4 regions of the Klebsiella sp. CSG-1 genome follow, and region 4 is predicted to be linked to each of the others. Evidence: predicted binding sites of a transcription regulator. Region 4 holds the regulator's gene; each other region holds the start of a gene.
What was found. The regulator Fur, encoded in region 4, represses iron uptake genes when iron is present. The targets are predictions, from matches to a motif close to ATAATAATGAGAACNACTATCAA.

Region 1 (7,391 bases), on a different contig from region 4:
TTCAGCCTGCTGGGCAAAGCCCCGTCGATATCCATGCAGCAACGCTTTGCCGAAGCGGACGCCCATTATCATTCGGCTCCGCCGACACCGGCTACCGCCGAGTAAACTCACGACCGGTTAATCAAGCCCGCGCTCAGCGGGCTTTTTTGTGGCTGAAAGCCGGCCAGGCGCCCGGCACGGCTCCCACCTCTTGCTAATTCCATGAAAATACGCTGATATCGGGGGCACAAAAAACAATGAGGATAGCAAAATGACGTTCAGACAGGGTGCGCTGGTGCTGGTGATGGCAGGGCTGCTTGGCGGCTGCGTGGCACCGGCGAAGAAGAGTACGCCGGTTGCCACGGCAGCGGTATGCCCGGCAGAGAATGCGATGGTGCAGACCACGCTCTATTTCGGTTTAAGCCGCCCGGCGGGTAAAGATATCACCCCCCAGGAGTGGCAGCAGTTTGTTGACCGCGACGTCACGCCGCGTTTTCGTGAGGGATTAACGGTGTTTGACGCCCGAGGCCAGTGGCTGGGGAATGATGGCAGCGTGGCCCGCGAGCAGAGCAAAGCGCTGATGCTGATTCATGGTAAGGACGGTGGCAGCGAAGAGGGGATCGAGGCGTTACGTAACCTCTATAAATCGCGCTTTGCCCAGGAGTCGGTGATGCGCGTTGACCAACCGGTCTGCGTTCACTTCTGAAAAAACGGCGGGGAAGTCCCCGCCGTATCTCTTATAGCACCAGGCCGGCAAAGCTGGCGGAAAGCAGACTGACCAGCGTGGCGCCGTAGACCAGACGCAGGCCGAAGCGGGAGACGATATTGCCCTGCTGTTCGTTCAGCCCTTTAATGGCCCCGGCGATAATGCCGATGGAGGCAAAGTTCGCGAAAGAGACCAGGAAGACCGAGAGGATGCCCAGTCCACGCGGAGTCATGCCGGCGGCAATTTTTTGCAGCTCAATCATCGCCACAAACTCATTGGCCACCAGCTTGGTTGCCATAATACTTCCGGCGTTCAACGCATCGCTGAGCGGAATACCAATCAGCCAGGCCAGCGGATAGAATACATAGCCAAGAATTTGCTGGAAGCTCAGGCCAAACAGCGTGGCAAACAGGGCATTAATGGCGCTGATCAGGGCGATAAAGCCAATCAGCATCGCCAGAATAATCATCGCTACTTTAAAGCCGGCAAGAATATATTCCCCGAGCATTTCGAAGAAGCTTTGTGATTCGTGGAGCTTCTCCAGCTTAATCTCTTCTTCGCTACCCGGACGCGTCGGGTTAATAATCGACAGCACAATAAAGGTGCTGAACATATTCAGGATCAGCGCCGCGACCACATATTTTGCATCGAGCATGCTCATATAGGCGCCGACGATGGAGAGCGATACCGTGGACATCGCGGTGGCTGCCATGGTGAACAGCCGACGTGAGGAGAGGTCGCCCAGCACGCCTTTGTAGGCGATAAAGTTCTCCGACTGGCCGAGAATCAGCGAGCTGACGGCGTTGAAGGATTCCAGTTTACCCATGCCGTTGACTTTGGAGAGCAGGGTGCCAATCACGCGGATGAAAACAGGCAGAATGCGCCAGTGCTGCAGAATACCGATCAGCGCCGAAATAAAGACAATCGGGCACAGCACGCCAAGGAAAATAAACGCCATCCCTTTTTCACTCATGCCGCCAAATACAAAGTTGGTGCCTTCGGCAGCAAAGCCGAGCAGCGAAGTGAAAAAACCAGAGATATTTTTAACTATCCACAGACCGCTTTCGGCATGCAGGAAAAAGAATGCCAGCGCAATTTCAATGATAATTAACTGGATAATATAGCGAACGCGGATTTTTTGTCGGTCATAGCTGGCAAGCCAGGCAAGGCCGAGGATAACCGCCAGCGCCAGCAGGAAGTGCAAGAATTGTGTCATGTTGTTCATTTCGCAGGTCAATAAGGCCGCTATTTAGCCACAGCCGGTCAACCTGGTAAATATCTGCAGCGAAAAAACCGCCGCGCCGACTGGCCGAACGCGACGCAGACAGATAGTCCCCTAAGTGATTATTTTACAGCAATTAATTTACAACTCGTCACCAAACTCTCTACATTTCACTTGTGTTTCTGATTATTGTAATGATAATCACTATCAGAAATATTTACTTATCTTTGCATCCACTGACTGCGATTCACATTGAAGGGTGTCGGCATGTTTGTTCCATTTCTCATTATGTTACGCGAAGGGCTGGAGGCGGCGCTGATTGTCAGCCTGATTGCCAGCTATCTCAAACGCACCCAGCGCGGCAGCTGGATTGGCGTCATGTGGATTGGCGTAATCCTGGCGGCGGCGCTGTGCCTGGGCCTGGGGATCTTTATCAACGAAACGACCGGCGAGTTTCCCCAGCGGGAACAGGAGCTGTTCGAAGGCATCGTGGCGCTGGTGGCGGTATGCATCCTGACCTGGATGGTGTTCTGGATGCGTAAAGTCTCGCGCAACGTGAAGCAGCAGTTGGAACAGGCGGTGGATAATGCTCTGCAGCGCGGTAATCATCACGGCTGGGCGCTGATCATGATGGTCTTTTTCGCCGTCGCGCGGGAAGGGCTGGAGTCGGTGTTCTTCCTGCTGGCGGCATTCCAGCAGGATGTCGGAATTTGGCCGCCGCTCGGGGCGATGCTGGGACTGGCTACCGCGATTGTCCTCGGCTTCCTGCTTTACTGGGGCGGGATCCGCCTTAACCTCGGCGTATTTTTCAAATGGACCAGTCTGTTCATTCTGCTGGTGGCGGCCGGGCTGGCTGCCGGGGCAATTCGCGCCTTTCATGAAGCCGGTCTGTGGAACCATTTCCAGGACGTGGCGTTTGACCTGAGCGGCGTGCTGTCGACCCACACGCTTTTCGGCACGCTGCTCGAAGGGATCTTCGGTTACCAGGAGACGCCTACCGTCAGTGAAGTGGCGGTCTACTTTATCTATTTGATTCCGGCGCTGGTGCTGTTTGCGCTGCCGCCGCGTAACAATACAGCAACCTCGCGCACCGCTCCGCTTAAGTAGGGCGCCGCAGGATTATGGTTACAACATACTTACCGAAAGGGATGATCATGATGATTCATTTTCGCCGTAATGCGCTGCAGCTTGCCGTCGCAGCGTTGTTCAGCTCTGCCTTCTACGCTCAGGCTGCGGATATCCCGCAGGTAAAAGTCACCGTTAACGACAAACAGTGTGAGCCGATGAACGTCACCGTGAAAGCGGGGAAAACGCAGTTCATTATTCAAAACCACAGTCAGAAAGCGCTGGAGTGGGAGATTCTCAAAGGCGTGATGGTCGTGGAAGAGCGCGAGAACATTGCGCCAGGCTTTACGCAAAAGCTGACGGCGAACCTGCAGCCGGGCGAATACGACATGACCTGCGGTCTGCTGACCAACCCGAAAGGCAAGCTGATCGTGACCGGCGCCGCCACCAAAGATGCGGCGAAAGCCGATGCGCTGTTAAGCCTTGGCGAGGCGATCACCGCCTATAAAGCCTACGTTACGGCGGAAACCGCACAGCTGGTTAGCGGCACGAAAGCTTTCACCGACGCGGTGAAAGCGGGCGATATTGAAAAAGCGAAAGCGCTGTATGCTCCGACGCGTCAGCACTACGAGCGCATTGAACCGATCGCAGAACTGTTCTCCGATCTGGACGGCAGTATTGATGCGCGTGAAGACGATTACGAGAAAAAAGCCGAAGACCCGAAATTCACCGGCTTCCACCGTCTGGAAAAAGCCCTGTTTGGCGACAACAGCGTCAAGGGGATGGAAAAGTATGCCGACCAGTTGAACAGCGATGTGCTTGAACTGCAAAAACGCATCAGCGAACTGGCGTTCCCGCCGTCGAAAGTGGTGGGTGGCGCGGCGGGCCTGATTGAAGAAGTCGCGGCCAGCAAAATCAGCGGCGAAGAAGATCGCTACAGCCACACCGATCTGTGGGACTTCCAGGCGAACATCGACGGCGCGCAGAAGATTGTTGACCTGCTGCGCCCGCAGCTGCAAAAAGAGAACAGCGCGCTGCTGGCGAAAGTGGATGCTAACTTCAAGAAAGTTGACGCTATCCTCAGCAAATACCGCACTAAAGACGGCTTCGAAACGTATGACAAGCTGACGGATGCGGATCGTAATGCGTTAAAAGGGCCGATCACCACGCTGGCGGAAGATCTGTCTCAGCTGCGCGGGATCCTTGGGCTGGACTAAGTCGATGGCAGAACAGAAGCAATCTGACGTGAATGAGCCTTCACGTCGTCGATTATTAAAAGGGATCGGCGCGCTTGGCGGCGCGCTGGCTATTACCGGCGGCTGTCCGGTGGCACACGCGGCGAAGAGCAACAGCTCTCCGGGTGTGCTGTCGCCGGACGCGCGGGCCGAGGCGCAGCCTTTTTACGGGCAGCACCAGGCCGGCGTGCTGACGCCGCAGCAGGCATCGATGATGCTGGTGGCCTTTGATGTGCTGGCCAGCGATAAAGCGGACCTGGAGCGTCTGTTTCGTCTGCTGACTCAGCGCATTGCCTTTCTGACCAAAGGGGGGCCGGCGCCGGACACGCCCAATCCGCGCCTGCCGCCGATGGATTCGGGGATCCTCGGAGCGTGGATCTCCCCGGATAACCTGACCGTCACCGTGTCGGTTGGCCATTCGCTGTTTGATGAGCGCTATGGATTAGCGGACCAGGCGCCGAAAAAGCTGCAAAAAATGACCCGCTTCCCCAACGATTCGCTGGATGCGGCGCTCTGCCATGGCGATCTGCTGTTGCAAATCTGTGCCAATACTCAGGATACGGTTATCCATGCGCTGCGCGATGTGATTAAACATACGCCGGATCTGCTCAGCGTCCGCTGGAAGCGTGAAGGGTTTATTTCCGATAGCGCCGCGCGGAGTAAAGGCAAAGAGACGCCGGTTAACCTGCTGGGCTTTAAAGACGGCACCGCGAACCCTGTCAGCACCGATAAGGCGCTGATGGATGAAGTGGTATGGGTGACCGCCGATCAGGGTGAGCCGGAATGGGCAACCGGCGGCAGCTATCAGGCGGCGCGAATCATCCAGTTCCACGTGGAATTCTGGGATCGCACCCCGCTGAAAGAGCAGCAGACCATTTTTGGGCGCGATAAGCACAGCGGCGCGCCGCTGGGCATGCAGCATGAGCATGACGTGCCGGATTACAGCCGGGATCCTGACGGCGATATTATTGCCCTGGACAGCCACATTCGACTGGCGAACCCGCGGACACCGCAGACGCAGTCCAGTCTGATGATGCGTCGTGGCTACAGTTATTCGCTGGGCGTAACCAACTCCGGGCAGCTGGATATGGGACTGCTGTTCGTCTGCTATCAGCATGATCTGGAGAAGGGATTCCTGACGGTGCAAAAACGCCTTAACGGCGAAGCGCTGGAGGAGTACGTCAAACCTATCGGCGGTGGCTACTTCTTTGTGTTACCGGGCGTTATCGACAGCCAGCACTTCCTGGCGCAATCCCTGCTTGAAGCCTGACGCACCTGCCCGTAAGGGCAGGGCGTTTCTGCTGTTTTTCCATTCTTTTTTTGTATTTCCTGCCTTGTGTTATTTTTCTGTAATCTAAATGACGGAAACTCGCTCCAGCTGTACAGGGAAATATTTGTTGCGTCTATGTAAAAAATAAGTTGCATTAAGAATAATTTTTGATGTACTTATTACAGACGCGGTAGTTCCCGGCAGTGATGTCGTTTCACTATGGAGATCGCGAATGGTAGGGTCCTGTACCGGACAACGCAAAACAACACACCGTACTCTTCAGCACGGAGGGAAAACCTCCGGCAGCGATTTCGTCAGCGTAAATTCACCTCTTTCCACCCCCACAGAACATCCGAACCCTGACCGGGTACGCGGTGCGCGTAGCCGTGACTCGTTGTCAATTCAACCGGCAAGCAATGGCTTAAAAGGAAGCCAAACCTCAATCGTTTGTGCGCATAATCGCGTCGATGCTGACGCGTGTGATGTAAACCAACAACGCAAGGTGCTATCCATGGGAAGACAAAAAGCAGTGATCAAAGCTCGTCGTGAGGCAAAACGTGTGCTGAGACGCGATTCGCGCAGCCATAAGCAACGCGAAGAAGAATCGGTCACATCGCTTGTGCAAATGAGTGGCGTAGAAGCAATTGGCATGGCGCGGGACAGCCGTGATACTTCCCCAATTGAAGCGCGCAATGACGCTCAGGCGCATTATTTGAATGCCATCGACAATAAACAGCTGATTTTTGCAACGGGCGAAGCCGGGTGCGGTAAAACCTGGATTAGCGCAGCAAAAGCCGCCGAAGCCCTGATTCACAAAGATGTGGACAGGATTATTGTTACCCGTCCCGTTCTGCAGGCCGATGAAGATCTCGGCTTCTTACCGGGAGATATCGCCGAGAAGTTTGCTCCCTATTTCCGACCGGTGTACGACGTACTGGTGAAGAGGCTGGGCGCTTCCTTTATGCAATACTGCCTGCGACCGGAAATTGGCAAGGTGGAAATCGCGCCGTTCGCCTATATGCGCGGACGTACATTTGAAAATGCCGTGGTGATTCTGGACGAGGCCCAGAACGTGACGGCTGCGCAAATGAAAATGTTTTTAACCCGCCTCGGGGAAAACGTGACGGTCATCGTGAACGGCGACATTACCCAGTGTGATTTACCCTCTGGCGTGAAGTCCGGGCTGGTCGATGCGCTGGCGCGTTTTGAGGAAGACGAGATGATCGGCATTGTGCGTTTTACCGCCGATGATTGCGTCCGTTCGATGCTCTGCCAGCGAACGCTGAAAGCCTACTACTGATCGCTATCTTGTGTGCAAAGCCCGGGGAAACCCGGGCTTTGTTATTTTGATGCGGCGACGACGGAAGCGCTAACCCCGTTAGCCTATCGCGCCCAGCGCATCTTCGCTGCCCTGCGTTTTCGGCAGTAAGAACAGGGTGGCGAAAATATCCAGCAGGTACAGAAGGGCCAGCAGCGTGATGGCAGCGGTGAACGACCAGTGGCTGACGCACAGACCAATCACCAGCGGCCCAAAACCACCGACGCCGCGACCAAGGTTAAACAGCACGTTCTGCGCCGTAGCGCGGACCTGTAGCGGGTAGGTATCAGAAATAAGCGCCCCGTAGCCGCCAATCATGCCGTTGACAAACATTCCCATTACCGCCCCGGTAAACAGCATCAGGGTCGGGTCCCGCAGCTGGGCATAGATAATGACCATCACGACGGCCCCAACCTGGTAAATCAGAAAGATCTTCCAGCGGGCGAAACGGTCCGCCAGCACGCCGAACAGCCAGATGCCGAAGGTCATCCCCACGACGGTGACCGCGGTCCAGAGTCCTGATTTGGTGAGCGAAAAACCAAAACTGGAGGAGAGATAGCTGGGCATCCAAATCATCAGGCCGTAGTAGCCAAAAT
Region 2 (7,391 bases), on a different contig from region 4:
AGCGTTTCGCGTGCAATAATTTCTACATCGTTTTTAGAGAAGGTAATTCCTTGCTGATTGGGCTTGCTCATTGTCTCTGTCCTGCGCATCCGAAAGTAAGGATTTATAAGCCGTTTGGCTATCGTTTTACAGTCTGTATGTTAGATTGGTGCAAATTACCGCCGGATGGCACGTAACGCCAACTTTTTACCGCGGCAGACTCGATACAATCAGCAAATATATTTAGAATTTGGGCAGCGCTTTATGCTTCACAACAAGGAATGCAAATGAAGAAACTTTTCCCCATCCTCATCGGTCTGGGCCTGACTGGCTTCAGCGCCATGAGCCAGGCAGAAAACCTGATGCAGGTTTATCAGCAGGCGCGCGTCAGCAACCCTGACCTGCGTAAATCAGCAGCCGATCGTGATGCTGCATTCGAGAAGATCAATGAAGCACGTAGCCCGTTACTGCCTCAGCTTGGTCTGGGCGCAGATTATACTTACACCAATGGCTATCGCGACAGCAACGGCGTGAACTCGAACGTCACCAGCGGCTCGCTGCAGTTAACGCAGACCCTGTTTGATATGTCGAAGTGGCGCGCCCTGACGCTGCAGGAAAAAGCGGCCGGTATTCAGGATGTCACCTATCAGACCGATCAGCAAACGCTGATTCTGAACACCGCGACAGCCTACTTTAATGTCCTCAGCGCGATTGATACGCTTTCCTATACCGAAGCGCAAAAGCAGGCAATCTACCGCCAGTTGGATCAGACCACACAGCGCTTTAACGTTGGCCTTGTGGCAATCACCGACGTGCAGAACGCCCGTTCACAGTACGATTCAGTGCTGGCAAACGAAGTAACCGCGCGCAACAACCTCGACAACGCGGTAGAAGCGCTGCGCCAGGTCACCGGCAACTACTATCCGGAGCTGGCATCGCTGAACGTAGACGGCTTTAAAACCAACAAACCGCAGACGGTAAATGCGCTGCTGAAGGAAGCGGAAAACCGTAACCTGTCGCTGCTGCAGGCGCGTCTGAACCAGGATCTCGCCCGCGAACAGATTCGTCAGGCGCAGGACGGCCATCTGCCGACCCTGGATTTAACCGCCTCGACCGGGGTCTCAAACACCTCCTACAGCGGTTCCAAAACCCACAACAGCACCCAATATAACGACAACGATGCCGGACAGAACAAAATCGGTCTGAGCTTCTCGCTGCCGCTGTATCAGGGCGGGATGGTTAACTCGCAGGTGAAACAGGCGCAGTACAACTTCGTTGGCGCCAGCGAACAGCTGGAAAGCTCGCATCGCAGCGTGGTTCAGACCGTTCGTTCTTCCTTTAATAACATCAATGCCTCTATCAGCAGCATCAATGCCTACAAACAGGCGGTGGTCTCTGCGCAGAGCTCCCTTGATGCCATGGAAGCCGGCTATTCCGTGGGGACGCGTACCATCGTCGACGTCCTGGATGCCACCACCACCCTGTACAACGCGAAGCAGCAGCTCTCCAGCGCACGTTATAACTACCTGATTAACCAGCTGAACATTAAATCTGCGCTCGGTACTCTGAACGAGCAGGATCTGGTTGCGCTGAACAACACGCTGGGCAAACCGGTCTCAACATCACCAGATAGCGTCGCACCGGAAACCCCGCAGCAGGATGCTAACGCTGATGGCTACAGCAGCAATGCAGCCCCGGCGGCAACACCGGCTTCGACCCGCACCACGAAAACCAGCGGCGCGAATCCTTTCCGCCAGTAATCGTCGTTGCGTCATGGCGCTTCGCTTAACGAATTCAGCTAAGCGAAGCGCTAAACGTAAGGCAACGTAAAGATCCCCTCCTTTCCCTCCCTCTTCGCTTCATTTTCCACCACTCATCCTCTATCCTGAGCGTTAACAAACCGCAATACCACTGGGTCCTGGAAGACAAATATGAAACGGACAAAAAATATCAATCATGCCTCGTTCCGTAAAAGCTGGAGCGCGCGCCATCTGACGCCGGTCGCCCTTGCCGTTACGGCCGTATTTATGCTTGCCGGTTGTGAAAAAACCGACGAGACGGTTTCTCTGTACCAAAACGCCGATGACTGCTCTGCAGCCAACCCGGGAAAAAGCGCTGAATGCACCACCGCTTTCAACAACGCACAGAAGGAAGCGGTACGTACCGCGCCGAAATATGCCACGCGTGAAGATTGCGTCGCTGAATTCGGCGAAGGCCAGTGCCAGCAAACGCCGGCTCAGGCAGGCGTCGCGCCAGAAAACCAGGCGCAGGCACAAAGCAGCGGCAGCTTCTGGATGCCGTTGATGGCAGGCTACATGATGGGCCGTATGATGGGTGGCGGCATGGGTGCACAGCAGCCGCTGTTCAGCTCGAAAAACCCGGCCAGCCCAGCTTATGGCCAGTACACCGATGCCGGCGGTAAGAGCTACGGCGCCGCACAGCCGGGCCGGACGATGAACGTACCGAAAACGGCGATGGCGCCAAAACCCGCCACCACCAGCACCGTCACCCGCGGCGGCTTTGGTGAATCGGTCGCGAAGCAATCTGCTATGCAGCGCAGCGCGGCAGGCACCAGTTCGACTAAACGCTCAATGGGCGGCTAAATCACATGGAAAGAATCAGCATCACGGAGCGCCCGGACTGGCGTGAGAAGGCGACCGAATACGGCTTCAACTTTCATACCATGTATGGCGAGCCGTACTGGAGCGAAGAAGCCTATTACAAACTGACGCTGGCGCAGGTTGAAAAGCTTGAAGAGGTCACCGCCGGGCTGCACCAGATGTGTCTGCAGGCGGTGGAAAAAGTCGTCGCCAGCGATGAACTGATGGCGAAGTTCCGCATTCCGAAACACACCTGGGGCTTCGTTCGCCAGTCGTGGAAAACCAACCAGCCGTCGCTCTACTCGCGTCTCGATCTGGCATGGGACGGCGTGGGCGAGCCGAAGCTGCTGGAGAACAACGCCGACACCCCGACCTCGCTGTATGAAGCCGCCTTTTTCCAGTGGATTTGGCTGGAAGATCAGATCAACGCCGGCCAGCTGCCAGCAGGCAGCGACCAGTTCAACAGCCTGCAGGAAAAGCTGATCGAGCGTTTTTCCGAGCTGCGCGAACAGTTTGGCTTCCAGCTGCTGCATATGGCCTGCTGTCGCGATACCGAAGAAGATCGCGGTACCGTTCAGTATCTGCAGGACTGTGCCGCAGAAGCGGGTGTGGCCACCGAGTTTCTGTATATCGAAGATATCGGCCTGGGTGAAAAAGGTCAGTTTACCGACCTGCAGGATCAGGTGATTGGCAACCTGTTCAAGCTCTACCCGTGGGAGTATATGCTGCGCGAGATGTTCTCCACCAAACTGGAAGACGCGGGCGTACGCTGGCTCGAACCGGCGTGGAAGAGCATCATCTCGAACAAAGCTCTGCTTCCGCTGCTGTGGGAGATGTTCCCGAACCACCCTAACCTGCTGGCGGCTTACTTCAGCGAAGATGCGCATCCGGAGATGGAGAAGTACGTCATTAAGCCGATCTTCTCCCGTGAAGGGGCTAACGTATCGATCGTGGAAAACGGCAAAGTGCTGGAAGCGGTTGAGGGTCCATACGGAGAAGAAGGCACCATCGTGCAGGAGTTCTATCCGCTGCCGAAGTTTGGCGACAGCTATACGCTGATCGGCAGCTGGCTCATCAACGATCGGCCAGCCGGGATCGGCGTACGCGAGGATCGGGCGCTGATCACCCAGGATCTGTCGCGTTTCTATCCGCACATTTTCGTCGAATAAGATTTGCCCCGGCAGCGCTGACGCCTGCCGGGGTTTTTCCGCTATCTTCTACGCCCCAATCAGCACCGACAGCATGCTCAGCGATCCCATCTCCATCCCTTCCACCGGAATAGATATCGGCTCTTCGCCGTCCCAGGTACCCAGAACGTAGAGCAGCGGCAGGAAGTGCTCCGCCGTCGGATTAGAAAGCGATCCGCCCTCATGCGCCAGATAGTTCACCAGCGGATGCTCTGCAGCCGGTCCCTTCCAGCTCAGGTTGGTTTTGACGTAGTCATTAAATGATTCCGCCCACGGGTAAGGCGTGCTCTCGCCATGCCAGCGTGCCGTTCTCAGGTTATGCACCACGTTACCGCTCGCCACCAGCATGATGCCTTCATCACGTAGCGCGGTCAGCTTGCGCCCCATCTCCAGATGCCAGGCTGCCGGTTTGGTGCTGTCGATGCTCAACTGCACCATCGGGATGTCCGCATCGGGATACATTTTTATCAGCACGCCCCATGATCCATGATCGAAGCCCCAGGCTTCTTTATCCAGGGTCACAGGCACCGGCGCCAGCAGCTCAACCAGACGCTGCGCCAGTTCAGGTGAACCAGGAGCCGGGTAATGCGTATCGTACAGCGCCTGCGGGAAGCCGCCAAAATCGTGGATCGTCTTCGGCGTTTCCATGGCCGTTACCCCGGTACCGCGAGTAAACCAGTGCGCAGAAACCACAACGATAGCTTTTGGCCGCGGCAATGTTTCGCCCAGCTGCCGCCAGGCGCGGGTATAGATGTTATCTTCCAGCACGTTCATCGGGCTGCCGTGGCCTAAAAACAACGCTGGCATTCGGGTACGGGACATGGTGATATCCTTAAACAGAGGAATTGTGATGCCTTCACATTACGCGTTTTTGCGTCAGGATAAACTCAGATAAGCATGATGATGATCGTCAGAAAATTTGAATGTAATTCGCTGTAAAGGGTCGCATCTCCCTCTCGTCGTGAGCTGATAATCTGGATATCATTAATGATAATCATTATCAAAGGAAATGAATAATGTCGTCACCCTTAATATTGACGCTGCTGGCGGGTAGCGCCACATTCATCGGGGCTATTTTTGGCGTGCTGGGCCAGAAGCCATCCAACCGGCTGCTGGGATTCTCCCTGGGCTTTGCCGCGGGCATCATGCTGCTTATCTCACTGATGGAGATGCTGCCCGCTGCGCTGAACGCGGAGGGCATGTCGCCGCTGCTCGGTTACGGTATGTTTGTCATCGGCCTGCTGGGCTACTTTGCGCTCGACCGTATGCTGCCCCACGCGCATCCACAGGATCTCATGTCGCCAGGTATGCCGCGTCCGCGTAACCTCCGCCGAACCGCAATGTTATTGACTCTGGGCATCAGCCTGCACAACTTCCCGGAAGGGATCGCCACCTTTGTAACGGCCAGTAATAACCTTGAGCTGGGCATGGGCGTCGCGCTGGCGGTCGCTTTACACAATATTCCCGAGGGGCTGGCGGTGGCCGGCCCGGTTTATGCCGCCACCGGTTCACGGTATAAGGCCGTACTCTGGGCCGGGCTTTCCGGTATGGCGGAGATTCTCGGCGGCCTGCTGGCCTGGCTGATCCTCGGAAGCCTGGTGTCACCCGTCATGATGGGCGCCATCATGGCAGCCGTTGCCGGGATCATGGTGGCGCTGTCGGTCGATGAGCTAATGCCGCTGGCAAAAGAGATCGATCCGCAGAGCAACCCAAGCTATGGCGTACTGTGCGGCATGTCGGTGATGGGATTAAGTCTGGTTGCGCTGCAGGCAATGGGCATTGGCTGATGGCAAAAACAACAAAGCCCACGCAGAGGTGGGCTTTGCTATGACGCGGGGCCAGAATCAGCTGGCTTTGCGCTCATGTTCGCGGCGATAGGCCACCAGATCTTCAATGGTCACCACGGCCATATTATGCTTCTGCGCGAACGCAATGCACTCCGGCGCGCGCGCCATCGTACCATCGTCGTTGGTCAGTTCACACAGCACGCCAGCCGGCTTAAAGCCCGCCAGCGTCACCAGATCGATGGTCGCTTCAGTATGACCACCGCGGGTCAGCACGCCGCCCGGCTGCGCACGCAGCGGGAAGACATGGCCTGGACGGTTGAGATCAGAAGGTTTAGCGCCGTCGGCAATGGCCGCGCGCACGGTGGTCACGCGGTCAGCGGCGGAAACACCGGTGGTGACGCCTGCTGCAGCTTCGATGGTCACGGTAAAGCCGGTGCCGTATGCGCTGGTGTTGTTTTCCACCATCATCGGCAGGTCAAGCTGCTTACGGCGTTCATCGGTCAGGCACAGGCAGACAATGCCGCTGCCGTGGCGAATGGTCAGCGCCATCTGCTCAACGGTCATGGTTTCGGCGGCGAAAATCATGTCGCCTTCGTTTTCACGGTCTTCATCATCAAGCACCATCACACCGCGGCCTTCGCGCAGTGCATTTAAAGCGTGTTCCACACGTTCAAAAGCGGTACCAAAAGAGGAAAGGAGCGTCTGATTCATGGTAAATAAACCTCATTAAAATTATGGTTACCAGAATCAGGGCAGTCTTAGGAGCGCCGGTTTAGCGGCAAAAGTCAACGCAAGCGGATCGAAACCCGACTGAGCCGTTACTCTCTCCCATCCGGACTTTAACCGTCGGCCCCGGAATTACACCGGATCTGCTGACCTTTCTGCTTTCACAGAAAGCGCTCGCGGGCTTTCAACGCTATGGTTGATTTACCGCCGGTGGGGAATTTCGCCCCGCCCTGAGAATAAGCGAGATCACTATAACGCTATTGATTATCATCGGCAATGCATAAGCTTCAAACATTTCTGGTTTATAGGTAGCGTCGATCGCACTACAATGAGCGATAAATCGACCAGAGCAGGAAACCACCATGATTGACCCGAAAAAAATTGAACAAATCGCCCGCCAGGTCCATGAATCGATGCCGAAAGGCCTTCGCGATCTTGGGGAAGATGTCGAGAAAAAGATCCGTCAGGTACTCCAGTCGCAGCTGACCCGCCTGGATTTGGTCAGTCGCGAAGAGTTTGATGTGCAGACGCAGGTGCTGCTGCGCACCCGCGAAAAATTGGCGCTGCTGGAGCAGCGAATCAGCGATCTGGAAAGCCGCGCGGCCGCCCCGACCGTCGAAGAAAAGCAGTAAAAAAACAACGGGCCGTCAGGCCCGTTGTTGTATCAGTGTTCCAGCTCTGGCTCCGACGCCGCCTCTTCACTGACCTGACGGCAGTAGAGCTCATACCGTTGGCAAAACCATTCACGCTGAGCTTCATCCATATTGCCGACAATGGCCTGCAGATCAACGGCATGACCTTGCGCATACATTCTGGCGAAACTCAGGGCCAGAAAATCAAAGTTCTTCATTGAATACAGTTCGTGATGATTCATCCGCATACTCCTTCAGCCGTGTGTGTTCTGATTGGTCATATGCTTTCTACTGACTTCAGTATTTATACTTACGCTAACGCTTTCTGTACGAAAAATGCGCTCAGATCGCCTGTTTATTGCGCTGAATCATCTCTGTCATCAATAAATAAAAAAAGCCGGCGATCTTACGATCGTCGGCTTTCTTTGTCGGGCGTTATCCGGGGTTCTTCAGCCGCACGATACACAGCCCCGATCTCCC
Region 3 (7,391 bases), on a different contig from region 4:
CATATTCATTACGGCAGATGCATTTGGTCTCGCCGACGCTTTCCAGTCCAGCGATGATTGCCCGCATGTCGTCCTGCAGGCGAACGGCATCGTGGCCAACGCGAGCGGCGGTTAATTCCGCTTCGCTAATGCCCATTTCAGCGGCGATATCACGGGCATATTTAGCGGAAGCCTGCGCTTTGGCGGCCTGATAGCGCTGCCACAGTTCGTTTGCGTTGTGTTGCATGATTCACATCCTTCTCTACGATGAATATCCCCGGCCGTGACCGGGGAGCAGGTTCATCCCCGCTGTCTTTCAGCATGTTGCGAACGGGACGTTGCACTGCCGGCCTGAGTCTGCGTATCGCGACCCACGCTGCTGCTGCCGCTTGGCATGCTGAAATCCATGGGGTTTATTATTCTCCGGGCTATCAGAAATCGACGTTGACGCCCAGTTGCCAGGTCCGGCCCGGCATTGTCGCCAGCGCTTTATCGTAGGCGTCCTGATTCGTCGACGTCTCAATATTGCGGCTGCTCAGGTAATCCCAGTATTGTCGATCGGTAATGTTGTAAACGCCGCCGTTAATACGCACGTTTTTCGCCACCTGCCACCAGGCCGTCAGGTCCAGCATGCCGTAGCCAGGCACGCGCATGTATTCGCTGGAGGAGTCGGTAATGGCGGAACCCGTGTTGGTATAGCTTTCGCGGTTGGTGGCGCTGGCCTGCTTACCTTTCACGAAGGTGGCGGTCAACGCGGTCCCGTAGCGTTTCGCCGGATCGTCCCAGGCTACGCCGACGATAGCCTTCATCGGCGCCACGCTGTCGAGGTCGATGTATTTGTCGCCGAGATAGCTGGATTTCGATTTCCCTTCACTATAGCCGTAGGCCAGCGTCGCGCTCAGGCCGTTAACCTCTTCAAACCAGGTGCCAAAGTTGAATTTGGCGCTGATTTCGCCGCCGTAGATATAGGCTTTATCGCGGTTTTCCGCCTGATAAATCGTATAGATATTCGACGGGACGTTGGTGAAGTGGTCCGGATTGCCGGAACGGGTGTAGCGGCTATAGGCGATGAAGTTCTTATAGCTGTTGTAGAACAGGGCGGTACGCATCGTGATCCCTTCGACCACTTCGCCTTTTAAGCCCCATTCGAAATTGTCGCTGGTTTCCGTGTTCAGATCGGTGTTACCAATCAGCGCATACTGCGCTCGTCCGGCGTAGCTGGAGCCGAGGTTCCAGGAGCCGTACAGCTGGCTGGCGTTGGGGAACTCGGCGCCGCGTTTATACTGCAGGTAGGTCATGGTACGCGGAGTGATATCGTACTGGAAGGTCAGGGACGGCAGCACCTGAGTATCGGAGTTTTTACCGTACAGGCTGGCGACGGAGGACTCCGTCAGCACGCTGCTGTTGGTGGTCAGATCGCCGAGATTCTCCGGTTTGGTGGATTGATGCACCACGCGCACGCCCGGGATCACCGCAAAGTTGTGGCTGTCGAGATCGAAGTTGATCTTATCCTGAACGAAGCCGCCAAGGGTGTAGCCCCGGCTGTCGGCTTCCGGCTGCATGATCTCGCTGTAGATACTCGGGACCGGCGACTGGCTGAACGGGCGCTGGGTTTTGGTGGTGCTGGCGTTGAGCCCGGCGCTCAGGTCGTGGCGACCAATGGATTTCGCCAGCGCGGTCTGAATACCCCAGGTGTCGGTATCGTAGTCAGAGTTGACCGTTTCCATCGATCCGGTGGTGCTGTCCGGCATCCAGGTCCAGTCATGGGCCTCGGTGTGCTGGTAGTAGACTTTGGTCGACATACTGTCGAGATAGTCATTCATTGGCGTCCAGTCGTCTTTCAGACTGATGCCCCAGCGACGAGTCTGGCTGGTCTGGTTGGCATCGCCAATGATGCTGTTGCCGCTGCTATCCCAGCTGTCAAAGTGGGTGTGGTTGGTTTTATGGTAGTAGTCGAGCGTGCTGGTCAGCTTGTGTTCATCATTTGGCTGCCAGATGCCGGAGGCCATAAAGGCATCGGAGTGCCAGTTGGCCGGATAGGCGTCAATCTTATCGCTGTTATTTTGGGTTTCCTGGCCGTCGCGGCGGCTGTAGACGAAAATGCCGCGTAGGGTTTCATCTCCGCCGGCCACCGTCACGCCGTTATGCCAGCTGCGGTCGGCAGAGTCGTAGCCGCTCCGGTAGCCGAAGGCGCTGGTTTTTCCCGGGCGCAGATAATCATCGGCAGATTTCGGCTGGAAGGAGACGTTGCCGCCGATAGAGGTGTTGGCGGTTTCAGTCGAGGTGGCACCGGACTGAATATCGATGCTGCCGTACATATACGGGTCGATGTAATCGCGACCGATGCCAAACGTATTCAGGCCGGCACGGCCGACGTAGCCGCGCCCTGTCGCATCCGGCTGCGCGATGCCGTCGACATCAATCCCGACGCGGTTGCTTTCCAGCCCGCGAATGTTATAACCGGTATAGCCGCCGCGGTCGAAGCCGCTTTTACCATTACCCGAGCCGCCGCTGGCGCCGGTCGCGCCGATCAGCGGTTCGTAACGCATGACGGAACCAAAATCTTTGGCCCCTTTGTCCTGTAGCTCCTGCGCGCTGACCGAATGTTCGCTGCCGGCTTTGAGCAGGGGAGCGGGTGCGGTGACGGTCATCTGCTCGGAGCTATCCGATGAGGTGTCGCTGGTGGTGGTGTGTGCGGTGGTATCAGCTGCCCCGGCGGTCGTCTGATAGATTGCTGCAAGCAACGAAGTCACCAGCAGGCTTTTCTTAAACCAGGCCGGTGATTGAGTGGATTTGTACATAGTAGCCACGCCTTGATAATTATTAGTATCGGCTCACGCGTTACTTCCAGATTTGCAGGTGAGTCCCGTTGCTTCCGTTAGCGGACTCTGTTTCTCCATGATTATTGATTGCGAATGGTAATGATAGGTATTATCGTTTGCAACAAAATAATCATGTATTCCCCATTTAATCTGCAATTTGTTTACAATCAGCCCTTTTAGATACAGCGAGAAAGTCATGAGTCACAAAGCCGCGATTACGATCAACTACTGCTCTCAATGCAACTGGATGCTGCGCGCCAGCTGGATGGCTCAGGAGCTGCTGCATACGTTCAGTACCGATATCGGCTCGGTCACGCTGGTCCCGGGCACCGGCGGCATCTTCACCATTACCGTCGACGACGTACAAATCTGGGACCGCAAGCAGGATGAGGGTTTCCCGGATGCGGCTGAACTCAAGCGCCGGGTACGGGATGTCTGTTTCCCCGAGAAGTCGCTGGGCCACCTCGATAAGTCTGCCGACCCGGCGTAAGCGAGAGGGGAAAACGGCTGCGCCAGAGGTCATAAAGGTGTATTATTTTTGCATCTTTATTGATGGGGAAGCGCAATGGCGGGTCAACGCATCGACCGGGAAAAAAAGACTATCCGCAGCATGATTTCGCTCTATCAGCGCCGCTGCCCGGACGCGCAGGCTGACGTGGAGCATTACCAGGCGCTGAACGCCTATGCCGATAAGCGGCTGGATAAATGCGTGTTTGGCGAAGAGAAGCCGGCCTGTAAGCAGTGCCCGGTCCACTGCTACCAGCCGGCAAAACGCGAAGAAATGAAGCAGATCATGCGCTGGGCGGGGCCGCGAATGCTCTGGCGTCACCCGATTCTGACGATTCGCCACCTGATTGATGACCGGCGTCCCGTGCCGGAGCTTCCGGAAAAATACCGGCCTAAAAAGTAGCGGTGGCTTTCCCGGCTTGCGCAGCGCTTAGCCGGGCGACAATGCGTGCGGTCTGGCGGTTCGGTCGCCCGGGTAAGGCGTCAGCCGCTACCCGGGGTCTCTGCGGACGTCGCCTGGGTTTGATTGTCGCGAACCGACGTCCAGACAAAGGTGATAATAAACAGCGCGGTAAACAACACCACGATGGTCGGCGCCGGGGCACTATCAAGGTAAAACGATAGCCACACGCCGCCCAGCGAACAGCTCACGGCAATCGCCACCGCCAGCAGCAGCGCGCTGATAAAACGCCGGGTCAGCAGCAGAGCAATGGCCCCGGGAGCAATCAGCAGCGAGATTGACAAAATAATCCCCACCGCTTTGAGCGTCGCCACGATGGTCAGGGCAATCATGCACAGCAGTCCGTAGTGCAGCAGGCCGCAGCGTAATCCGCTGGCTTTAGCCTGATGCGGATCGAAGGCGTGTAGCAGAAAGTCGCGCCACTTTAGCCCGATAATCAGCGCAATCACCAGGGCAATCGTCGACGTTTGCCCAATATCGCTGGCGGAAATCCCCAACATATCGCCAAACAGAATATGGTCGAGATGGACTTCGGACTGAATAGCGACATACAGCACCAGCCCGGCGCCAAACATCCCGGAAAAGACAATACCCATAATGGTATCGCGCTTGATGCGACTGTTATCGTCGAGATAGCCGGTCGCGATGGCGCAGAATAGCCCGGCAACAAAGGCGCCAATGGCGAACGGGATCCCGACAATATAGGCCACCACCACGCCGGGAAAGACCGCATGGCTCATGGCATCCCCCATCAACGCCCAGCCTTTCAGCACCAGAAAAACCGACAGCAGCGCACAGGGAATGGCGACGATGGCTGCCACCAGCATGGCGTTGACCATAAACGAAAACTGGAACGGTTCGAGAAGCGTGGTCAGCAGCATGATCCCTCCCTGGCGCGACGGCGGTTGGCCAGCAGGCCATGTTTGGGAGCAAAGACAAAGGTCACCAGAAAGAGCAAGGTCTGGGCCACGACGATAATGCCGCCGGTTGCGCCATCCAGATAGTAGCTCAGCCAGGCGCCGAAAAAACTGGTCAGGCTGCCAATAGCGACGGCAATCGCCAGCAGGCGTGGAAAGCGGTCGGTCAGCAGCCAGGCGGTCGCTCCCGGAGTGACTACCAGGCAAATGACCAGGAAGGCGCCCACGGTTTGTAATGCCGCCACGGTACAGGCGGCCAGCAGCGTGAAGAACAACAGCTTGAGCCCGGTGGTGTTCAGGCCAATGGATCGGGCGTGGCTCTCATCGAAAAAGGTCACCATCAGGTCTTTCCATTTCAGCAGCAGAATCACCATTGAAATCGAGCCGATGGCCGCCAGCTGAATAATATCTTCCGGGGCGATCGCCAGGATATTGCCGAGAATAATGGTCTGGATATTTACCGAGGTTGGGTTGAGCGACACCATAAACAGCCCGATACCGAAGAACGACGAAAAAATCAGACCGATAATGGCATCCTCTTTGAGCTTCGAACGCTGGTTGAGAAACAGCATGCTGCCCGCCGCCAGTCCTCCGGAGAGAAAAGCGCCGACGGCGAAGGGCAGGCCGAGCATATACGCTCCCGCCACGCCCGGTACGATGGAGTGGGAGAGGGCATCGCCAATCAGCGACCAGCCTTTCAGCATCAGGTAGCAGGAGAGAAAGGCGCACACGCCGCCCACCAGCGCCGATACCCACATCGCATTCAGCATATACTGATAGCCGAAGGGCTCGATTAGCCAGTTCATCCTTCTCCTCCCGTCGTCCGACGGCTGATAAACGGCCGTTCATCGTCGGTGATAATCTGCTCTTCTCCGCCGCTGAGCACCACGTGGCGCAGCGCGCCGCTGAAAGCGAGTTCGAGGTTGGCAGCGGTAAAGGTTGTTTCCGTCGGTCCGCTGGCCAACACGGTGCCTTTGACCATCACCGTGTAATCGCAAAACTCGCTGACCGAACCGAGATTGTGGGTCGAAACCAGCAGGGTACAGCCGTCGTCGCGCAGCTCGCGCAGCAGGGTGATGATCTGGGTTTCGGTCTGGACGTCAACGCCGGTAAACGGCTCATCCAGCAGAATGACCTTGCCCTGCTGAGCGATGGCGCGGGCAAGGAACACCCGTTTTTTCTGTCCGCCGGACAGCTCGCCGATTTGCCGGTGGCGATAGTCGCTCATCCCGACGCGGGCCAGCGCCGCATCAACCACTTCCCGGTCATGGGCTTTGGCCCGTCGCAGCCAGCCCATATGTCCGTAGCGGCCCATCATGACGACATCCTCCACCAGTACCGGGAAGGTCCAGTCAACGTCCTCTGATTGCGGGACATAGGCCACCAGGTTCTGGCGCAGCGCGCGATGAACCGGCTGGCCAAGTATGGCAATCTCGCCATGGGACAGACGAACAAAGCCCATCAGCGCTTTAAACAGCGTCGATTTTCCCGAACCATTGATGCCCACCAGCGCGGCAATGGAGCCGCGTGGTACGCTGAAGGTGGCATCGCGCAGCGCGGTGTGGCCGTTGCGATAGGTTACGCTGACCCGGTTGACCGAGAGGCCAGGCAGATCGGCGGTCATGGCTGTTTCCTCATCCCATCGTTGATGCCCTGGACGATGGTTTGCGTCGTAACGCGCAGCAGATCCAGGTAGGTGGGAACCGGGCCATCGGCGGCGCTCAGGGAGTCAACATAAAGCACGCCGCCATAATGGGCGCCGGCTTCCCGCGCCACCTGGCGCGCCGGTTTATCTGAAATAGTGCTTTCGCTGAAGATGGTCGGGATATGCTCTTTCTTCATGGTGTCGATGGTTTTACGCACCTGCTGCGGCGTGCCCTGCTGGTCGGCATTGATTGGCCACAGGTAGCGCTCTTTCAGCCCGTTGTCGCGGGCCAGATAGGAGAACGCGCCTTCGCTGGTCACCAGCCAACGCTTCTCTACCGGCAGTTTCGCCAGCTCCGCCTTCAGCGGCGCCATAGTCTGGCGGATTTTCTCTTTATAGATGGCGGCATTCTGACGATAGGTCTGCGCATTCGCAGGGTCGTATTTGCTCAGCGCATCACGGATGTTATCGACATAGATCAGCGCGTTATCCGCCGACATCCACGCATGGGGGTTGGGCTTACCGTTATAGGGACCTTCGCTGATCCCCATTGGCTGAATCCCCTCGCTGACGACCACTTCCGGGACCCCTTTCAGGTGCTGATAAAAGCGGGCGAACCACAGTTCGAGGTTCAGACCGTTGGTGAGGATCAGCTGTGCCCCCTGGGCGCGTTTAATATCGCCGGGCGTCGGCTGGTATTCGTGGATCTCGGCGCCGGGTTTGGTAATCGAGCTGACCTGGGCCGCCTCTCCGGCGACGTTTTGCGCCATATCGGCAATCACCGTAAAGGTGGTGATCACTTTGAATTTTTCGCTGGCCTGAGCCGGGGCGATCGCCAACAGGCCGAGCAGAGCGGTAAAGATCAGGTGCTTCAGAGGCGGCAGGTGCAGCATAGGATCCCTCACATCATTGTGGTTAATTAATCATCTATTATAGCCATTGCTATGTTATATAGCACAGGCTATTTATAAATGAAAATGATTATTATTTAAATGCTGAGAGGAAAGCCGTACAAACCGGCTGTCGCGGGGAAAATGGCAAGACGTATCAAAGAACGCCGT
Region 4 (7,391 bases):
GGCGATCGGCTGCGCCAACGCGCTGCGTCTGCGGGTATTTGGCGAAAAAGGCAGTTTGATCTGGTCCCAGGAGCAGCCCAACGAACTGGTTTTCACTCCGTTAGAAGGGGTGACGCAAATCATTAAGCGCGGGCGCGCGGATCTGGATGCGCTCACGCAAGCGCGTACCCGCACGCCGCCGGGCCATCCTGAAGGCTATATCGAGGCGTTCAGCAACCTCTACAGCGGCTTCGCCGCAGCCTTGCATAGCCGTGAGGCGCAGCAGGCGCTCAGCCTGACGGGGGCCGCGGTACCGCAGGTGTATGATGGTCTTAAAGGCGTGGCGTTTGTCGAGGCGGTTGTCGACAGCCATGAGCAGGGGTCGCTGTGGGTCACGCCAGCATACCGCTGAGGCGATGTGGATGCGCACTCTTCACCGACTGCGCATCTTCCTTTCAGGTATACATATTGAACCGGGTGATGATGTTGATCCGTGAATAGGGTTTGAGCGAGTCGCCCTCAGGGATAAAACCGTGGAAGGCCAGCAAAGAGCGGAATGCGGTCTGCGCATCCAGCTGCAGATTGTGTTCTATCAGCGCATCGATTTTCCCCGCCTGCATCAGTGCCCGGTTTTCCCGGTCAAAATCATGGCCGATAAAGGTCTTTATGCGTCGGTTTCTCTCGGCGAAGGCGCGGATAATCCCCGCGTTACCGCCGCCGACGGTATAGACCGCTTCGGTATGCGGATGAGCATCAAGGTACTGGCACAGACAGGCGTACATCTGATGGTCAATGCCTAGTCCGCCGGCGACGACATTGATGCTGTTGCGCGGGGCAAACTGTTCAATTCCCGAGATAAATCCGGCAATACGCTCCCGCTCTCCGATGAAATCATTGCTGCCGGTGACGGCGGCGATTTGAGTGCTGTCGGCGCCCAGCCACTTTGACATCAAAAATGCCGCGGCTTTGCCCGCATCAACATTATCCATGCCGATGTAGCGCAGACGGGCGCTGGACGGAATGTCGGTGACGATGGTGACAACCGGCACGCGGCGTTTGAGCAAAGCGTCGATGGTGGAAACCAGCGAGGGGGAGTTCATGGCCTTTAAAATCACGCCGTGGCTGCTGAGCGCGCATTTTTTCAGCAGCGCGTTCATCTCTCGCTCGCTGATGTCCTCGTAACAGTGGAAGCGGAGCTGAATGCGAAAGGGGTTAAAGCTGGCTAACTGGCTGCTGAGCGCCTCCCTGACCAGCTCGCTAAAGCGTTCAGGGGTATGCATGATGACATCGAAATAGATCGTTCTTCCCTGGGCGAGCCCGGACTTTTGCAGCAGTTCCAGATCGGCCAGAGCCTGCTGAATGCGATGCAGCGTTTGCGGGTGTACCTGCCCCCGATGATGTAGCGCCCGGTCGATCGTGGCGAGACTCAGTCCTGACTGAGCGGCTATCTGCTTTTGGGTAAATTTTGCCATCGATCACATGAGGTTTTTATGAGGTGTTTTTGAGGTTCTTGATGTGGAGTCTAGCTGCTAAGTTATTTCTTAACAACGTTCGTTTTCGAGACGTTGAACAAAAAAATAACCGCCGTCTGGCACCCTTACCCCGTGGAGCTACTCATGACATCGCAATATTTTGTCCGACCCGATCGGGCCTCAGTTGAGGATTTCAACATCTTCTGTCAGCAGCAGGTGAACAAACAAGACTATCCGCTGGTCAGCGAAGTCGCTGAGGAAGTTCTGATTTACGACCATGACGTGTTAGCGCAGGTCGCGGCGACCAATAAACATGCGGTATTAAGCGAGCTACATCAGGGGCTCTCTTACGGTCCCGGCGTGCTGGTGGTACGCGGGCTTTATCAGGATATGGATGTCATCGACCGCGCTTCGGCGGTGTTTGAAACCATCATGGCCGATGAGTCTCGCACCCGGGTTCAGGCTGACCACTTTTCTCGCGCGGGGAACAATGGCCGGATCTGGAATGCGTTACAAAAGCTGGCGGAGCGTAGCCCGCAGACCTTCTGCGACTACTATGCTAATGAAATGCTTGGGTTAATTTGTCAGGCGTGGTTGGGACCTGCGTGGCGAATGACCGCTCAGGTTAACCAGGTACGCCCTGGCGGCGAAGCGCAGCAGCCCCATCGCGATTATCATCTCGGCTTTCAGCAGGGCGAGTTTGTTGCCGAGTTTCCCATCCCTGCGCAGATTCTGTCGCAGTATTTGACGTTACAAGGGGCGGTTGCGCACAGCGATATGCCGCTGGCGTCAGGGCCTACGCGCCTGCTGCCGTTTTCGCATCAGTATGAGCTCGGCTATATGGCCTACCGCCAGCCGGAGTTCGTCGACTACTTTAACCAGCACTATGTTCAGTTGCCGTTGCAAAAAGGCGACGGGCTGTTTTTTAACCCGGCGTTGTTTCATGCCGCCGGGAACAACACGACGACTGATCATGTTCGCACCGCTAATCTTTTGCAGATCTCCTCGGCGTTCGGCGTCCCGATGGAAGATGTGAACCATGAGCTGGTGTTGAAAAAAATCTATCCCCAGCTTCAGGACGGACAATATCGCGCGGGCGATTTTCAGGCGCTGATTGCCGTGGCTGCCCGGGGCTACTCATTCCCCACCAATCTTGATACCGACCCGCCATTAGGTGGAATGGTCCCGAAAACCCAACAGACTCTGGTGCGGGAAGCGCTGGCAAACCGGTGGGATGAGGAACAGTTTACTCGTGCTCTCGACGAGCATACCGCGCGCAGAAAAGGGTAGGCGTTTGCACATAAAAAAAGCCAACCGTCAGGTTGGCTTTTTGCGGTCCGCGCGGTGGGAAATTACTTTTCCAGCGCGTCGTGTGCATGTTCATCTTCGCGGCAGTCGCCTTCCGCACAGTGGCCGTAAAGATACAGGCTGTGGTTGGTCAGACGGATGCCATGGCGGTGGGCGATTTCACGCTGACGCGCTTCGATAGACTCATCGCTGAATTCGATCACTTTGCCACAATCGAGGCAAATAAGGTGATCGTGATGGTGCTGCTGGGTCAGTTCGAAAACAGATTTACCGCCTTCGAAGTTGTGACGAGTCACAATGCCAGCATCATCAAACTGGTTCAGCACGCGATAAACAGTAGCGAGACCAATTTCTTCACCCATGTCGATCAGGCGCTTGTATAAATCTTCCGCACTGACGTGATGGTTATCCGGTTCCTGCAGGACTTCCAGGATCTTTAATCGTGGAAGTGTGACTTTCAGGCCAGCCTTCTTTAATGCGGTATTGTTGTCAGTCATGCGGAATCTGTCCTGTTGCTAAACGATCTACTTCCATCAGCGGAAGTAATACAGAGAATCACCCGATGCAATGCGTCTCATTATAGAACTGCCATCGTTAAATGAAAACTGCAAGTATCGGGCCTTGTATGCTGTCAAAAACGAGGTCCCAGCTACAAACTGCGTCACCTGACCTCGTTAAATCAGAGGACATTGTACAGATATGTGATTAAAAGTTAAAAACTTGTAGCTATTAGTTTGATTGCTTCTATCTATTAATGCGGCGAAATTTAACGGTAACGCCGCACAATCATCAGGCGTTTTTGATTTCTTCGAGATGCAGCTCTTCAGAGACCTGCTTAACCCACTTAGTCACGCGTTCGTTGGTCAGCTCCGGCTGGCGGTCTTCATCGATAGCCAGACCGACGAAGTGATCGTCATCCGCCAGGCCTTTAGAAGCTTCAAAATGATAGCCCGCAGTCGGCCAGTGGCCAACGATGGTGGCGCCGCGCGGTTCAATGATGTCGCGGATGGTGCCCAGCGCGTCACAGAAGTATTCCGCGTAGTCTTCCTGATCGCCGCAGCCAAACAGCGCAACCAGTTTACCGTTAAAGTCGACCTCTTCCAGCGTCGGGAAAAAGTCATCCCAGTCGCACTGAGCTTCACCGTAGTACCAGGTCGGAATGCCGAGCAGCAGGATGTCGTAGGCTTCCAGATCTTCTTTGCTGCTCTTGGCAATGTCGTGAACATCAGCAACATCTTTACCAAGCTGCTTCTGAATCATTTTTGCAATATTCTCGGTGTTGCCCGTGTCGCTGCCAAAAAAGATGCCGATGATTGCCATGAGTAAAATAACCTCTTGAAACTTAATGATGTGGTAGTGGCGTAATGCCCGCAGATAACGGCAATCATAGCAGAACAGGAGAGGGCGCGGAAACAGCAATCACGCCCGACTGCACACTCTGCTACATGAAAGTGTTTTTTTGAGGATTTTCAGGCTTTATCCCGGCTGTGCAGGGTTGCCAGCTGGTTCATCAGCATCTCTTCGATCAAATCGCTGCGGTTCATATTGCGAGCTTCCGCCAGTTCGTTGAGCGCATCAACCGCTTCAGCGTTGAGTTTTAACTCCACACGCTTCAGGCCGCGAACTTTATCGCGTTTGAGCTGATTGCGTTTATTTATGCGCAGTTGTTCATCGCGCGAAAGCGGATTGGTCTTTGGTCTACCCGGGCGACGCTCGGTTGCGAACAAATCTAATGTCGTACGGTCCGTTTGTTCTTTTGCCATGATTCAGAGTGACTTCGGGGAAACAAGTTGCCGGGCTATAGCCGACACAGATAGCGCGCCATAATACATCAGGCGAACCGCTGCGCCAACGACCGCGGGCATTCTGCAGCGCGGTCGGGCAGTTTTTAGCCAGTTAAGCCTGCAAAGCGGTCAGATAGCGACGAATGGCGCGCAGGACGGCTTCCGGTTTCTCCGCATGTACCCAGTGGCCGGCGCCGGCGATGACGTGCGCCCGCGCCTGTGGGAACTGGGCGAGCAGGGTATCGCGATAGTCATCGGTGACGTAGGGGGAGTTGCCTCCCGGGATGAACAGGGTTGGATGAGGCCAGGCAGGAACCGTTTGCCAGCCCACGATGTGCGGATATTGATCCCATAACACCGGCACGTTGAAGCGCCACTGGCCATCAACGAAGGATTTCAGCAGAAACTGAATCACGCCTTCTTCCTGTAGATGTTCGCGCATCACCGTGGCCGCCTGCTGACGGGACGCGGCGCCGGCGTCGGTGACGGCATTGATGGCGTTGAAAATTTCATCATGACGGCGCACGTGATAGTCCACCGGAGCAATATCAATGGCGACCAGGCCTGCGATGCGCTCCGGCGCCAGCGCGGTGAGCGCCATGACCGCTTTTCCGCCCATCGAATGACCAATAAAGGTGGCTTTCTCTATCTGCCGATCGTCAAGAGTATCGAGCAGATCCTGCGCCATCGCCGCGTAGGTCATCTCCGGCGAACGGGGAGAAAGACCGTGGTTACGCATATCAACCTGCAAAATATCGTAGTCGTTCACCAGGTCGCGGGCGAGGATGCCCAGGTTGTCGAGACTGCCAAACAGACCGTGGACCAGGACAACCGGGGAATTATTGTGCGGATTTTGTGCAGATTGCGTGCGGCTATTTAATTTCATGGCAAAGTTCTTTTTTTCGCTTCGTCGGGTTAGGGTATTATGTTGGACATTCTGCCATCCGGCTGCAAGACCCAGAGCTATCTGAGTTTTACCGCCATCCTGGTTTGACGCTATCCGCGGTCAGGATTTGTCCTTATAATCCTGACAACTTGTATTCAGAATAAGATATCGCACTGGATTAAGATGAAAACAATTGAAGTTGATGATGATCTCTATCGCTATATTGCCAGCCACACCCAGCATATTGGCGAGAGTGCATCCGACATTTTACGGCGCATGCTGAAATTTTCCGCCGTTTCCCAGACTGCCGCACCGGCTGTAAAAATCGCTCCGGCGCCGGCAGCGACGCCTGCCGTCGAAGCGAAGCCCGTGAATCCGGCGAAAGATAAAGTCCGCGCGATGCGCGAGCTGCTGTTATCTGATGAATACGCCGAACAAAAACGCGCGGTGAACCGCTTCATGCTGGTCCTGACCACGCTGTACTCCTTAGATAACAAAGCGTTTGCTGAGGCCACCGAGTCTCTGCACGGGCGCACCCGCGTTTACTTTGCCGAAGATTCGCGGATCCTGCTAAAAAGTGGTAACCAGACCAAACCCAAACAGGTTCCTGGTACACCGTGGTGGGTTATCACCAATACGAATACCGGTCGTAAGTGCAGCATGATCGAACACATCATGCAGTCGATGCAGTTCCCAGCGGAATTAATTGAGAAGGTCTGCGGCACGATCTAGTTTTATTCACCTTGCATCAGAAGGATCAGGCAATGGCAATCGATAAGCGTGCGGGTCAGCCTGCACAACAGAGTGATTTGATTAACGTTGCTCAGCTGACCGCGCAGTACTACGTACTGAAGCCGGAAGCGGGCAACGCGGAGCATGCGGTGAAGTTTGGCACCTCTGGCCATCGTGGCAGCGCAGGGCGCCATAACTTCAATGAGCAGCATATTCTGGCGATCGCTCAGGCGATTGCGGAAGACCGCGCGAAGAACGGGATTACCGGTCCCTGCTACGTAGGTAAAGATACCCACGCGCTCTCCGAACCGGCCTTTATTTCGGTTCTTGAAGTGCTGGCAGCCAACGGCGTTGATGTTATCGTGCAGGAAAACAACGGTTTCACCCCGACGCCGGCCATTTCCAATGCCATCCTGGTGCACAACAAAAAAGGCGGTCCGCTGGCGGACGGCATCGTGATTACGCCGTCGCATAACCCGCCGGAAGATGGCGGTATCAAGTACAATCCGCCGAACGGCGGCCCGGCGGATACCAACGTCACCAAAGTGGTCGAGAATCGCGCTAACGAACTGCTGGCCTCGGGTCTGCAGGGCGTCAGGCGCCTCTCCCTCGACGCGGCACTGGCATCCGGTCATGTCAAAGAGCAGGATCTGGTGCAGCCGTTTATCGAAGGACTGGCGGATATCGTCGACATGGCGGCGATTCAGAAAGCCGGCCTGAAGCTCGGTGTCGATCCGTTAGGGGGTTCCGGTATCGAATACTGGAAACGCATCGCCGAGTACTACAAACTCGATCTGACTATCGTCAACGATCACGTCGATCAAACCTTCCGCTTTATGCACCTTGATAAAGACGGCGCCATTCGCATGGACTGCTCTTCGGAGTGCGCGATGGCAGGGCTGCTGGCGCTGCGCGATAAGTTCGATCTGGCGTTCGCTAACGATCCGGATTATGACCGTCACGGCATCGTCACGCCGGCAGGTCTGATGAACCCGAACCACTATCTGGCGGTGGCGATTAACTACCTGTTCCGGCATCGTCCGCAGTGGGGCCAGGATGTCGCCGTCGGTAAGACGCTGGTCTCCTCGGCGATGATCGATCGCGTGGTGAACGACCTCGGCCGTAAGCTGGTGGAAGTGCCGGTGGGCTTTAAATGGTTTGTTGACGGTCTGTTCGACGGCAGCTTCGGCTTCGGCGGCGAAGAGAGCGCGGGCGCCTCGTTCCTGCGTT

Region 1: a site for Fur is predicted at 2,096-2,118, ahead of efeU (iron uptake transporter permease EfeU). Genes of this name have one in related genera too.
Region 2: a site for Fur is predicted at 4,748-4,770, ahead of zupT (zinc transporter ZupT). Genes of this name have one in related genera too.
Region 3: a site for Fur is predicted at 2,895-2,917, ahead of AC007G_RS07335 (TonB-dependent receptor domain-containing protein). Genes of this name have one in related genera too.

What each region holds. Positions count from the first base shown of each region.
Region 1 is NZ_JBWNLD010000010.1:108,718-116,108, reverse strand. It holds gene putP (sodium/proline symporter PutP) at 1-105, shown strand, start outside; gene AC007G_RS21945 (DUF3574 domain-containing protein) at 251-685, shown strand; gene AC007G_RS21940 (NupC/NupG family nucleoside CNT transporter) at 717-1,901, opposite strand; gene efeU (iron uptake transporter permease EfeU) at 2,175-3,014, shown strand; gene efeO (iron uptake system protein EfeO) at 3,062-4,189, shown strand; gene efeB (iron uptake transporter deferrochelatase/peroxidase subunit) at 4,194-5,477, shown strand; gene phoH (phosphate starvation-inducible protein PhoH) at 5,989-6,777, shown strand; gene AC007G_RS21915 (MFS transporter) at 6,856-7,391, opposite strand, start outside.
Region 2 is NZ_JBWNLD010000002.1:198,433-205,823, reverse strand. It holds gene nudF (ADP-ribose diphosphatase) at 1-71, opposite strand, end outside; gene tolC (outer membrane channel protein TolC) at 267-1,739, shown strand; gene AC007G_RS05505 (DUF1190 family protein) at 1,911-2,582, shown strand; gene AC007G_RS05500 (glutathionylspermidine synthase family protein) at 2,588-3,748, shown strand; gene ygiD (4,5-DOPA-extradiol-dioxygenase) at 3,797-4,588, opposite strand; gene zupT (zinc transporter ZupT) at 4,783-5,553, shown strand; gene ribB (3,4-dihydroxy-2-butanone-4-phosphate synthase) at 5,611-6,264, opposite strand; FMN riboswitch at 6,370-6,521, opposite strand; gene ubiK (ubiquinone biosynthesis accessory factor UbiK) at 6,642-6,911, shown strand; gene glgS (cell surface composition regulator GlgS) at 6,944-7,153, opposite strand.
Region 3 is NZ_JBWNLD010000002.1:588,394-595,784, forward strand. It holds gene AC007G_RS07330 (hemin-degrading factor) at 1-226, opposite strand, end outside; gene AC007G_RS07335 (TonB-dependent receptor domain-containing protein) at 411-2,780, opposite strand; gene AC007G_RS07340 (Rdx family protein) at 2,998-3,291, shown strand; gene AC007G_RS07345 (nitrous oxide-stimulated promoter family protein) at 3,367-3,711, shown strand; gene sitD (iron/manganese ABC transporter permease subunit SitD) at 3,792-4,649, opposite strand; gene sitC (iron/manganese ABC transporter permease subunit SitC) at 4,640-5,491, opposite strand; gene AC007G_RS07360 (manganese/iron ABC transporter ATP-binding protein) at 5,488-6,309, opposite strand; gene AC007G_RS07365 (metal ABC transporter substrate-binding protein) at 6,306-7,223, opposite strand.
Region 4 is NZ_JBWNLD010000001.1:314,097-321,487, reverse strand. It holds gene AC007G_RS01605 (Gfo/Idh/MocA family protein) at 1-391, shown strand, start outside; gene AC007G_RS01600 (substrate-binding domain-containing protein) at 435-1,451, opposite strand; gene AC007G_RS01595 (phytanoyl-CoA dioxygenase family protein) at 1,596-2,741, shown strand; gene fur (ferric iron uptake transcriptional regulator) at 2,804-3,256, opposite strand; gene fldA (flavodoxin FldA) at 3,549-4,079, opposite strand; gene ybfE (LexA regulated protein) at 4,229-4,522, opposite strand; gene ybfF (esterase) at 4,656-5,429, opposite strand; gene seqA (replication initiation negative regulator SeqA) at 5,613-6,161, shown strand; gene pgm (phosphoglucomutase (alpha-D-glucose-1,6-bisphosphate-dependent)) at 6,194-7,391, shown strand, end outside.